Regions from separate parts of the Mesorhizobium sp. WSM4989 genome, predicted to be linked through region 1. Evidence: predicted binding sites of a transcription regulator. Region 1 holds the regulator's gene; each other region holds the start of a gene.
The links. The regulator LexA, encoded in region 1, represses DNA repair genes until DNA is damaged. The targets are predictions, from matches to a motif close to TGTTCNNNNTGTGTTCNG.
Positions count from the first base shown of each region.

Region 2: a site for LexA is predicted at 1,943-1,960, ahead of P9217_RS26450 (helicase-related protein). Genes of this name have one in related genera too.
Region 3: a site for LexA is predicted at 1,338-1,355, ahead of parE (DNA topoisomerase IV subunit B). Genes of this name have one in related genera too.
Region 4: a site for LexA is predicted at 1,766-1,783, ahead of dinB (DNA polymerase IV). Genes of this name have one in related genera too.

Region 1 covers NZ_JARTVN010000002.1:1,944,991-1,948,101, reverse strand. The annotation lists gene glp (gephyrin-like molybdotransferase Glp) at 1-1,095, shown strand, start outside; gene lexA (transcriptional repressor LexA) at 1,212-1,946, shown strand; gene P9217_RS22160 (ComEC/Rec2 family competence protein) at 1,940-3,111, opposite strand, start outside.
Region 2 covers NZ_JARTVN010000003.1:319,999-323,109, reverse strand. The annotation lists gene P9217_RS26450 (helicase-related protein) at 1-1,776, opposite strand, end outside; gene P9217_RS26445 (beta-ketoacyl-ACP reductase) at 2,500-3,111, opposite strand, start outside.
Region 3 covers NZ_JARTVN010000002.1:1,599,362-1,602,472, reverse strand. The annotation lists gene P9217_RS20450 (type II and III secretion system protein family protein) at 1-146, opposite strand, end outside; gene cpaB (Flp pilus assembly protein CpaB) at 228-1,166, opposite strand; gene parE (DNA topoisomerase IV subunit B) at 1,421-3,111, shown strand, end outside.
Region 4 covers NZ_JARTVN010000001.1:274,156-277,266, forward strand. The annotation lists gene P9217_RS01420 (hypothetical protein) at 80-364, shown strand; gene P9217_RS01425 (cupin domain-containing protein) at 1,119-1,499, shown strand; gene dinB (DNA polymerase IV) at 1,857-3,111, shown strand, end outside.

The DNA.
Region 1 (3,111 bases):
CCCGTGGTGGCTCTGCGCACCCAGCCGCCCTTCAATGCGTCGGCGATGGACGGCTATGCCGTGCGGGCCGCCGACGTAGCCTCGGCGCCGGCGCGGCTCTCCGTGATCGGCATGGCGCCCGCCGGGCGTGGCTTCACCGGCTCTGTCGGCAAGGGCGAGGCCGTGCGCATCTTCACCGGCGCGCCGCTCCCCGAAGGCGCCGATACCATCGTTATCCAGGAGAATGTCCGCGATCTCGGCGGCGGCGGCATCGAAGTGACCGAGCCGACCGTGGAGGGACGAAACGTCCGTCGCCGCGGCCTCGACTTCTGCGCGGGCGACCTGCTCCTCGAAAAAGGCCGCCAGCTCGATCCGGCGGCGCTTTCGCTGGCGGCATCGGCCAACCATCCGAGTCTCAACGTGGTGCGGCAGCCGCTGCTCGCCATCATCGCCACCGGCGATGAATTGCTGCCGCCGGGCAGCGCGCTCGGCCCCGACCAGATCATCTCGTCGAATGCCTGTGGCGTCACAGCTACGGCCCAGTCGGTCGGCGCGCGCGCGCTCGACCTCGGCATTGCCGCCGACCGCAAGGACGCGATCGCGGCCCTGGTCAAGAAGGCGGTCAAGGCCGGCGCCGACGTCATCGTCACGCTTGGCGGCGCCTCCGTCGGCGACCACGACTTGATCCATGACGTGCTGACCGGCGAAGGCATGCAGCTCGACTTCTGGAAGATCGCCATGCGTCCCGGCAAGCCGCTGATGTTTGGCCGGCTCGGCGACATTCGCTGCATCGGCCTGCCCGGCAATCCGGTCGCAAGCCTGGTCTGCTCGCAGCTGTTCCTGAAGCCGCTTCTGGCGCGGCTGGGCGGCCGGTCCTGCCGTCAGGAAATCCGCACGGCCCGGTTAGGCGTCGCAATGCACGCCAACGATCTCAGGCAGGACTATGTGCGCGCCGTGGTCCGCGAAGATGCGGGGGGGTTGATCGCAACACCGTTCGGCACCCAGGATTCCTCGATGTTGAGGATGCTCGCCGATGCCAATGGCCTGATCGTGCGCCAACCCTTCGCACCGGCGGCTGAAGCCGGCGAGGAATGCACCGTTCTGATGTTACGCTGAACAAAACGTCAACACATTCACTAAACTTTAAACGGTTGCGGAACACAACTGGAACAGATAGTGTTTGTTCTGGGTTTGTTTTTCTGATTCTGGTTTCAGAACCCATGGGGGCCGCCATGCTGACGCGCAAACAACATGAACTGCTGATGTTCATCCATGAACGGCTCAAGGAAAGCGGCATTCCGCCGTCTTTCGATGAGATGAAGGAAGCGCTCGACCTTGCCTCGAAATCGGGCATCCACCGCCTGATCACGGCGCTGGAGGAGCGCGGTTTCATTCGCCGGCTTCCGAACCGGGCGCGTGCCCTTGAAGTGCTGCGCCTACCTGACTCGATCGCGCCCGGCCTCAATGCGGCGAAGAAGTTCTCGCCGAGCGTCATCCAGGGCGGCCAAGGCAATCTCGGCCGCCAGATCAAACCCGCGGCGCCCGCCCGCACGCCGACGCCCAGCAATGACGACGACGCCGTTTCAGCCGTCTCCATCCCGGTGATGGGTCGCATTGCCGCCGGCGTGCCGATCGACGCCATCCAGCACCAGACGCATTCGATCACAGTGCCGCCGGACATGATCGCGGGCGGCGAGCACTACGCGCTCGAGGTCAAAGGCGATTCGATGATCGAGGCCGGCATCTTCGACGGCGACACGGTCATCATCCGCAACGCCAGCACTGCGAGCCCCGGGGAGATCGTCGTGGCGCTGGTCGATGACGAGGAGGCGACGCTGAAGCGCTTCCGCCGCAAGGGCGCCTCCATCGCGCTCGAGGCTGCCAATCCGGCCTATGAGACGCGCATCTTCGGTCCCGATCGCGTCAAGGTTCAGGGCAAGCTCGTCGGGCTCATCCGCCGCTACTGAGGGGGCTGTGGCTTGGCCTCCGGCTTCTCGGGCTTCTTGTAAGGCGCCAACCCCCTCGCCTCACGCGAGTAGCGCCGCTGTTCGTGCCAAGGGCGGTACGGTTTTTCGACGGCGTATTGAATGGTTGCTCGCGCCGTCGCCGATTGCGGATCGAAGAAGACGGCGGCACTGCCGTCGCGCGCGAGCTGCCGCTTGGTGACGACGAGGATACGTGGATCGTGGCAGGGATTGTAGGCCGTGGCGTCGTTGATGACGATGAGGTCTGCGAAGTCGCAGGCAGGCCGGGCAGCTTCGCGGTTCTCGGCGAGCGCGACGATCGCGCCTGATGGATGCCGGCCAATGCAGAGATCGCCCGTGCAGTAAAAGGGCGATCCAGGCGGCAGGTCGACCGGATCGGCCAAGTCCAGCGTGCCCTTGGCGAATGTCTCCGGCGGCACGATCGTTTCGGCCTTGAGCGCACGTTTCCAGTTATCGGTGGTGAACTCGTTGGAGCGGGCGCGATTGATGGCGAGTTCGCCGCCGCCGATCGGAATCGCCACCAGATGCGCGTCCTCCGAGATCAGCAGGTCCGGCGTGCGCACCTGCGGGATGATCATCACGGCCGCGGCAGCGAAAGGAATTGCGGCCAGCCTGAGCCAGGTAGTCGCCATCGTGGCGATGACGAGCGCGATCGTCGCCAGCAGCACCGAATGGATCGAGATCAGGCCCACGGCATCGACCGGCGACCACTCCGAAATCCACGCCGAGATCGCGATCATCGCCGCCAGGCCCTTGCCCATCAAATAGAGGAAGGGCCCGTCGAAGCCGAACGGCATCATGACCGCGCTGGCGACGGCGAGAAACATCACGATCGTGACGATCGGCATGATCGCGAGATTGGCCAGCAGGCTGAGCGGCGAGACGCGCTGGAAATGCCAGATGGCAAACAGCGCCGTGGCACTTCCGGCAATGATCGACGTCATTGCGGCGCCACCTGCTCCGACTGCCAGTTTGTGCGACATGAACCGCAGGAACGAACGCTTGTCCGGCGGCGCTCTCACCGTGCCGGCGCGGTAGTCGGACCAGCCGGCATAGGCGCCGACAAGGGCGGCGGTTGCCGCGAACGACATCTGAAAGCTCGGGCCAACCACTTCATGCGGCGACACCAGGATGACGGCGATGGCCG
Region 2 (3,111 bases), on a different contig from region 1:
CAGCACAAGGCGCGGCTTCAAGGCCTCGTCGCCGGCAACCAGGGTGCCGATCGGCGCGCCGATCCAGCGCAGGACACCGTCCGAGCCCAATGCCAGATCGCCGTTGGCGCAGGCGGCGAAGCGCTCGGCGCGCGTCTCGAACTCAGCCGCGAGCGCCTTCTGGGCAGCGGTGCGCACCGCCTTGGCGTCCTCGCCGCCGGCGCTCTGGTCGGCGGTGAAGCGGAATCCCTGCAGTTCGCCGACGTGATGGCCTTCGACGAGCACGGTTCCGGTTGGGCTGATTTCAGCTTCAGGCATGGTATTTTCTCTAAGGCGCCGCATGAGGACGGAAGTCCTGCGGTCTACGAAGCGTTTCGTCAACCGCTCATGCAACGCATCCGACAATCTGTCTTCGATTTCGCGCGTCTTTTCCTGCCAGTGTAGCTGATCGGCCAGCCAACCCGGTCGGTTGGAGACGAAGGTCCAGGTGCGGATCTGGGCGATCCGGTGCGACAGCGTGTCGATATCACCATCCGTGGTGTCGGCCCGCCGCACCTGCTCGGCCATGTAATTCTCATCGACATGGCCATGGCGTGCAAGGTCCATATAGATCGAGGCGATGAGGTCGGCATGCTGGGCGGGCGCGATCTTGCGGTAGTCCGGCAGCGCGCAGGCTTCCCACAGCAGCGCCACGCGCTCTCTGCCGGTGGCTAGCGTCCTGATGTCCGCGTCGCGCGACAAATGTTCCAGCGCCTGGGCGTCGACCGCCGGCAATGCCCGGGTCAGCCCTTCGACCGGCGCGTTGGTCTCGATCGAGCGTTTCAGGGCATCGAGGCTGGCAAAATCGAAATCGGCGGTGCGCCACTGCAGCACCTTCACCGGGTCGAAATCGTGCCCCTCGATCTTCTTGACCAGATCCTCGTCGAACGGATCGACCTGGCCGGTAACGCCGAAGGTGCCGTCGCGCAGGTGTCGGCCGGCACGCCCCGCGATCTGGCCTAGCTCGGCGGCGGTCAGGTTGCGGTATTGGTAGCCGTCGAACTTGCGGTTCTGGGCGAAGGCGACGTGCTCGAGGTCGAGGTTCAGGCCCATGCCGATGGCATCGGTGGCGACCAGATAGTCGACGTCGCCCGACTGGAAGATCTCCACCTGGGCATTGCGGGTGCGGGGACTGAGCGCGCCGAGAACGACGGCAGCACCGCCCTGCTGGCGGCGGATCAATTCGGCGATGGCATAGACCTCGTCGGCGGAGAAGGCGACGATCGCCGTGCGCCGCGGCAGGCGGGTGAGCTTCTTCGAGCCGGCATAGGCAAGATGCGACAGCCGCGGCCGCGTCACCACCGAGACGCCCTTCAGCAGGCGTTGCAGGATGCCGTGCATGGTGGCGGCGCCCAGAAGCAGCGTCTCCTGGCGGCCGCGCAGATGCAAGATGCGGTCGGTGAAGATGTGGCCGCGTTCGAGGTCGCCGGCGAGCTGCACCTCGTCGATGGCGACGAAGGCGGCATCGGTCTCTCGCGGCATCGCCTCCACGGTGCAGACGGAATATCTCGCGCTCGCCGGCACGATCTTCTCTTCGCCGGTGATCAGCGCCACCTTGCTGGCGCCGACCTTCTCGCAGACGCGTGTATAGACCTCGCGGGCAAGGAGCCTCAGCGGCAGACCGATGATGCCGGTGTCGTGCGCCACCATGCGCTCGATGGCGAGATGGGTCTTGCCGGTGTTGGTGGGGCCGAGCACGGCCGTCACGTCGCGGCCGGAAAGGATCAGCGGCTGGGAGGGTTTCGGCTGGATATTCATCGGCTCGGAAATGAGGCTTTCTGCCGCTCGTTGTCGGGGACGCGGCGGTGCCGCCGCGTGTGACAGGGCACACATAGGGATTTCAGACGCGAAGCGAAAGCGGAATGTTCTCATCAACAGATGGCGCGACGACAGGCAAGGTCAAAATCCGCGGTCGATTAACCGTTGGAACGAGTCTGGAACGAATCGGCGACGAATCACTGACTCACTCTGATTCAGGTTTTGTTCACGGCTATATGTGGATTTTTTGGCCATGAGTCTCACCACATGCTGAATCTGTGAACTGGCCCGTTTCGTGCTTGGCTCGCGCTGGTTCCGGAGCGTCGTTAACCTTTGCGGGGGAGCGACCGCGACGGACTCGAGCGCGGCCGCGAACATTATGAAATGGTTGATCTTTCCTAATCGTCGTTAATCTTTTTCGCGCTGTTTCCGGCGTGGCCCGTTAACCTTTTGGCCAAAGCCGGAACGAATCGGCGACGAATCAGCGATCTGCAAAAATTCCCGGTTTGTTCACCCCTAGATATGGTGTTGTCCAAAGCTTGTGCACCGAAAAATTCACAGCATGTGAACCGGGTTTCCACAGGGCGCGGGGAGGCCGTTAAGTATTGCGTGCCAAATTGAGGCATGCCCACCCGGTGCCGCCGGAGCGCAGACAAAAACAGGCGGCCCGTTTGCGGCGGGCCGCCTGCCATCGGTGTCAGAAGAGTTCAGCCGAATAAGATCTCAGGCGAAATACTGGCCGCCATTGGCGCTTATCGTCGAGCCGGTGATGAAGCCTGCGTCTTCCGAGGCGAGGAAGACGACGCAGCGCGCAATCTCCTCCGGCTCGCCGAGACGGCCGACCGGGATCTGAGCGATGATCGATTCCCGCACTTTTTCCGGCACGGCCATGACCATGTCGGTGGCGATGTAGCCGGGGCAAACAACGTTGACGGTGATGCCGGCGCGGGCGCCTTCCTGGGCAAGCGCCTTGGTGAAGCCGATGTCGCCGGCTTTCGAGGCCGAATAATTGACCTGGCCCATCTGGCCTTTCTGGCCGTTGATCGAGGAGATGGTGATGACGCGGCCGAACTTCCTATCGCGCATGCCGTTCCATAGCGGATGCGTCATGTTGAAGACGCCGGAAAGGTTGGTGTCGATGACCTCCTTCCACTGCTCGCGGGTCATCTTGTGGAACATGGTGTCGCGGGTGATGCCGGCATTGTTGACCAGCACCGAGACCGGACCGAGATCAGCCTCGACTTGGGCGATGCCGGCGGCGCAAGCGTCATAATCGGCGACCGACCATTTGTAGACGGGGATGCCGGTCTCGGCCTTGAATTTCTGGGCCGCCTC
Region 3 (3,111 bases), 350 kb from region 1:
TTCGTCATGATCGTCTTGGGCTTGCCCTTGGCGACTTTGATCGAGGCGTTCTTGGTCGCCGAGACGTATACGACGTCGTTGTTTGCCTGGGCCGGCGCCCCAAAGGCCAGCATTCCGGCGGCTGCCAGAAAGGCGCCCGCCGCCATTGCACGCAGAAGGCGCAGCCCTCTCGTCGTCCGTTCTTTGTTCAATACATGCATTGTCCCGTTCCCGCCGGTCCCCACCGGCTATTGTGCTTGTTCCTTGGAAGGAACGACGTCTCCCTCGGCGGGCTTGGATGGAACCTTGTATTCCTCCACCTTCGTGCCACGGGACACGATCACCGTCTTGAATTTTGGCTCCTCCGGCTCCTTCGCCACCGCCTTGACCAGCGAGGCGGCGCTTGCCTCGGCGCTCGCGGCAACCGAACCGCCGAAGGAAGAGATGGTGGTAAGCCCGTTGCCGCTGGCGCTGGCATCGGCGGCGGACCGCAAAGACAGCGACAAGGAGCCGACGGTGCGGGCGAGCGCTACCTTCTGCGCCCCTTCGTTGGTGACCTCGAGGGTCACGGAATTGGCGACCTGCGGCTCGGTCTTGCGCTCGTCCGCGCCCTGCCCGACCGAAAGCACCTTGGCGTCGGACACGACGATTTCGGACGTGACCGTCGAGCCGGCTGCCCCTTGCGCGTTCTTGGACACTTCCTGGATTTCGCCGGCATCGCGCGTCAGCACGACGTCGACCCGGTCGCCCGGCGTGATGAAGCCGCCGACGCCGGCGATCTCGTCGGTGCGGATGGTGACTGCCCGCATGCCCCGCGACAGCATGTTGGAAAGTGTGGCGCGGCCATTCGGTCCCGACAGCTTGGCGAGCAGCACCGGCTCGTTGACCTCGATCGGCGACAGCACGACGCGGCTGCCTTCGGCCAGCAGCTTGTCGACGGTCGGGAAGGCGCCTTGCGGCAGAGAATCCTGCGGCCACGGAATTTCGGTGAGTTGCGACCGGTCGAGCTGCATGCCGTAGCGCAGCGGCGCATTCGCCACGACGATGGTCTTGAACTCGACTTTGGGCTCGTGCGGCACCACGATCGATGCCGTCTTCTGCTCGGACTGGGCCCTCGCCTGGCTTTTGACCCAGAAGTCCGCGGCAAAGATCGAGATCGCGCCGAAAACGGCTGCGATGCCGATCATGGTTATGGCCCTGCCCTTCACAACGAAACCCCTGACGCCCCGTGGTCTTTTGCCGTTGAGGCTCACGCTAGGCCTTAATGTTAAAGAATCAGGAATCCGAAGGGGTGGAGCCCGCCCTATTTCCGGCGGCTTGGTTATCGAATGGTTTTGGAATAAGAGACAGTTTGATCCCTGAACGGAACAGGAACTCGTTCGCCCGCCAAAAGCGTGGCAGTATCGAGGAGTGATTCGCAGTACCGGACTTAATGGCTAGCATGGACGACACCAGCGATCTTTTCGGCAACCCGGAAAAGCAGCCCCAGCAAGTACGCGCGCCCTCGCGGCCGGCCGATCCGCTGGTGCAGGCCGCGAAGCGCTCGGCCGCCGCCCGCGACGGCAGCGAGAGCTACAGCGCCGCCGACATCGAGGTTCTGGAGGGGCTGGAGCCGGTGCGGCGGCGCCCAGGCATGTATATCGGCGGCACCGACGACAAGGCGATGCATCATCTCTTCGCCGAGGTGATCGACAATTCGATGGACGAGGCGGTGGCCGGCCACGCGACCTTCATCGACGTCGAGCTTTCGGCGGACGGATTTCTTACCGTCACCGACAATGGCCGCGGCATTCCGATCGACCCGCATCCGAAGTTCAAGAAGCCGGCGCTCGAAGTCATCATGACGACGCTGCATTCGGGCGGCAAGTTCGACTCCAAGGTCTATGAGACCTCCGGCGGTCTGCACGGCGTCGGCGTATCCGTCGTCAACGCGCTGTCCGATCACCTCGAGGTCGAGGTCGCGCGCGGGCGCCAGCTCTATCGCCAGCGCTTCTCGCGCGGCGTTCCGGTGAGCGGGCTGGAGCACCTCGGCGAGGTGCACAACCGCCGCGGCACCAGGACCCGCTTCCATCCCGACGAGCAGATCTTCGGCAAGGGCGCCGCCTTCGAGCCGGCCCGGCTCTACCGCATGACTCGCTCGAAGGCCTATCTGTTCGGCGGCGTCGAGATCCGCTGGACCTGCGATCCCTCGCTGATCAAGGAAAAGGATCAAACTCCGGCCAAAGCCGAGTTCCATTTCCCGGGCGGCCTCAAAGACTACCTCAAGGCCACCCTCGGCGACGAATTCCAGGTCACGCGCGAAGTCTTCGCGGGCAAAAGCGACAAGCAGGGCGGCCACGGCTCGCTGGAATGGGCGGTGACCTGGTTCGGCGGCGACGGCTTCCTCAACTCCTACTGCAATACGATTCCCACTCCCGAGGGCGGCACCCACGAGGCGGGCTTCCGCAACGTGCTGACGCGCGGGCTTCGCGCTTATGCCGACCTCATCGGCAACAAGCGCGCCTCGATCATCACGACCGAGGACGTCATGATCTCGGCCGCCGGCATGCTGTCGGTATTCATCCGAGAGCCGGAATTCGTCGGCCAGACCAAGGACAGGCTGGCCACCATCGAGGCGATGCGCATCGTCGAAACCGCCATCCGCGACCCGTTCGACCACTGGCTGGCCGACAACCCGCAGGAAGCCTCGAAGCTTCTCGAATGGGTGATCGCGCGCGCCGACGAGCGTGTGCGCCGGCGCCAGGAAAAGGAAGTGTCGCGCAAGAGCGCGGTACGCAAGCTGCGCCTGCCGGGCAAGCTCGCCGACTGCACGCAGAACGCCGCGGCCGGCGCCGAGATCTTCATCGTGGAGGGCGACTCGGCCGGAGGCTCGGCTAAGCAGGCGCGCGACCGCGCCAGCCAGGCGGTGCTGCCGCTGCGCGGCAAGATCCTCAACGTCGCCAGCGCCGGCAACGACAAGCTTGCCGCCAACCAGCAGATTTCCGACCTGATCCAGGCGCTCGGCTGCGGCACCCGCTCGAAATATCGCGACGAGGACCTGCGCTACGACCGCGTGATCATCATGACCGACGCCGACGTTGACGGCGCGCATATCGCTTCGCTTTTGATCACCTTCTTCTACCAGGAGATGCC
Region 4 (3,111 bases), on a different contig from region 1:
GGACCGTGGCCCGAAAGCAGGAACATTCCAGCTTTGGCGCCGTTGCCACGACATCCCAATCGGCAGAGGAGAGGAAACCATGGCCGACAGACCTACAGTTGTAAACACCAGTGGCGGGGGCGGCGCCGGCACAGCAGTGGCGATCGTTCTTGCCATCATCGCGATCGTGGCCCTGCTGTTCTTTACCGGCATTATCAATGTCGGTGGCCGCACCGGCGGTGGCGGATCGACGGATGTCAATGTGAAGCTCGATGCGCCGAAGGTCGAGGCGCCCAAGGTGGAGACGCCTGCGGCTCCGTCGACGACGCCGGCACCCGCGCCTGCCGCTCCGGCTCCGGCCCCGGCTCCGGCCAACGGCGGTTGATCCGCCTGGCGCAACCGGTAGGCCGGTTGCGCGTTTATCGAATGGCTACTCCAGCTTCGGCCCGCATTCCTCTGGAAGGCGCGGGCCTTTTTTTCTCGGGCCCTTTTTTCTCGGGCCCTTTTTGTCTCCGGCAGGTCCGCTCAGTCATCCAATTCCATCGGCCGATGGCCCGGCCTTTGATGCCAGACGACCTGGCGGAAGTCCGTCAGTTCGACGACTTGGTCGCAGGTCGGACAGATATAGTTGTCGCAGCACTGGCGAAGCGCCGGCGGAGTGCGGCGCACTGCCCCGACCGGCGGACGGGTTTCCGTTTTTCCTACCTGATGAAGCATCGATTCCTCCCAGTTTTTCTGATTTTTCGAGTATCGCCTTCCACCCGGCTTGGCCTCGCCTATGGCGGTTTCGATGGGCGCGGTGAGCGCGCGCCCGCGAGCGGAAATGAAAATGGACTATCGCGGACGGGGCCTGGCTTTGCCGCGGCACTATTGGCGAAATTCACTTGCCGAGGGTTCACAGGATTCTCCCCAAGGGCGAGAAACGGGGTGGCCCCTCAACCACCGTCGTGCCAGGCGCAAGGAACAGCAAAACACCGGCAGAGCGTGCTTGCAATAGGGCCTGCGCGGCAAAATCGATTTCGCGCCGCGCCCGGCAATTACATTAGCAATCATTCATTGAAAGGCGTATCAATCCAGCGGCGGTCGCCGACGATCGTGTGTCAGGTCCCGCTTGCAATCCTTGGAAATGGGAGGATGCCATGGCCGAAGCTGCAATGAAGGTCACCAAGCTCGAATCCAAGTCGCACAACAATCCCGACGAGGTTCGCTCGCCCGCCAAGACCCGCGTCGAAGTGGTGCGGCTGCCGGGCTACACGCTCGGGCGGCTCAATATGGAGCCGGGCTGGAAATGGTCCGAATGCGTGAAGCCGGTGGTCAAGACCGACAGCTGCCAGGTCTCGCATGTCGGCTATGTCGTGTCCGGAACGATCACCATACGCATGGACGACGGGACGCAGAAGACCTTCGAGGCCGGCACCTCCTATACGATCCCGCCCGGGCATGACGCCTGGGTGGAAGGCAATGAGCCATTCCAATGCATCGAGGTGCTCAGCGCCGAGCAATACGCCAAACCGGCCTAGCGGCGGCTGTCGGCGAAGGGACGGCCAGAAGAGGGGCGGTGCTCCGGCTCGGCCGCACTTCGTCATCCTGGTGTTCGCGCGTCGCTCGGCTCCTGACTTCGTCCTAGCATGACGCAGTTTTGGGCCGCGATCCTTCCCGCCCCTCCCTGGTCTCGCGGTCAACCCGTCAAAGGGGAGCACACCGGCGCAACCGGTCAAAGCCCTTGGTTGTGACGGGTTGCAGATGTTCTCATCCCCAGCTGGCCGGCTTGACAGGAAACTCCTTTTGTTCTCTTTATGTTCACACGCATTACCGCTTACAACAGTTGCTGCTAATGCTGCGATGCCGCAAAGCGGATGGATGGAGCCGGGAGCGCGATGGCCGCCACGAACGCCGCTTCGGCCGCTACGATCCTGCATGCCGATCTCGACGCCTTCTACGCCTCGGTCGAGCAACTGCTCGACCCGTCGCTGCGCGGCAAGCCGATCGCAGTCGGCGGCGGCGTAGTGCTTGCCGCTTCTTATGAGGCGAAGATTTTTGGCGTGCGCGGCGGCATGCCCGGCCGCAGGGCGCGCGAGCTCTGTCCGCAGCTCATCTTCGTCGGCGGCCGCTTCGGCGAATACCAGCGTCTCGGCGACGCCGCGATCAAGGTGCTCGACGATTTCACGCCGCTGGTCGAGCGCATCTCGATCGACGAGGCTTTCGCCGATGTCGCCGGCTGCACGCATCTGTTCGGACCGCCGGACGAAATCGCGCGAACCATCCGCCGCCGCGTGAAGAGCGAGCTCGGCCTGCCGATCTCGATCGGGGTGGCACGGACGAAGCATCTCGCCAAGATCGCCTCGCAGGTGGCCAAGCCCGACGGGCTGGTGGTGGTCGAGCCTGGCACCGAGCTTTCCTTCCTGCACGATTTGCCGGTGTCGCTGATGTGGGGCGTCGGTCCGGCAATCAAAGCCAGGCTCGCCGAGATCGGCGTCGAGACGATCGGGCAATTGGCGCGCACGCATAGCGGCGCGCTGGAGCGGCTGATCGGCCATGCCGCCGGCCAGAAGCTCGCGGCCCTTGCCTGGAACCGCGACCCGCGCCGGCTGGAGACGCATCGCCGCGCCCATTCCGCCGGCGCGCAGTCGGCGCTGGGCCGCAAACCGGCGCTGCCGCGCGTCTTCGTGCCGACGCTCCTACATCTTGCCGACCGCGTTGCCAGCCGCCTGCGCGCCAAGGACCGGCCCGGCCGCACGGTGACGGTGCGCGTGCGCTTTGCCGACATGCGCGCGGTCACGCGCTCGGTGACGCTGGAGCAGCCGATCCAGGCGACGACCATGCTCGCTGACGTCGCGGAAGAGCTGGTCAGAGGCGTGCTCGCCGCTCACCCGGGCGAACGGGAAATCTCGCTGCTGGCGATCTCGGTCTCGCATCTGGAAGAGCATGCCGAGCTGCAGCTCGAACTGCCGCTCGGCCTGGCGGACGAGAAGCTGAAGCCCGGCAGCCGCAAAGGCCTCGCCCGCTTCGGCGCCGACCGCGCCATAGACAAGATCCGCCAGCGCTTCGGCAAGCAGGCCGTCGGCTACGGCACCGTCGCGCTGCAAGCAGCGCGCTCGGTGCCGGATGAATTCAGGGAGCTGGCGGAGAAGG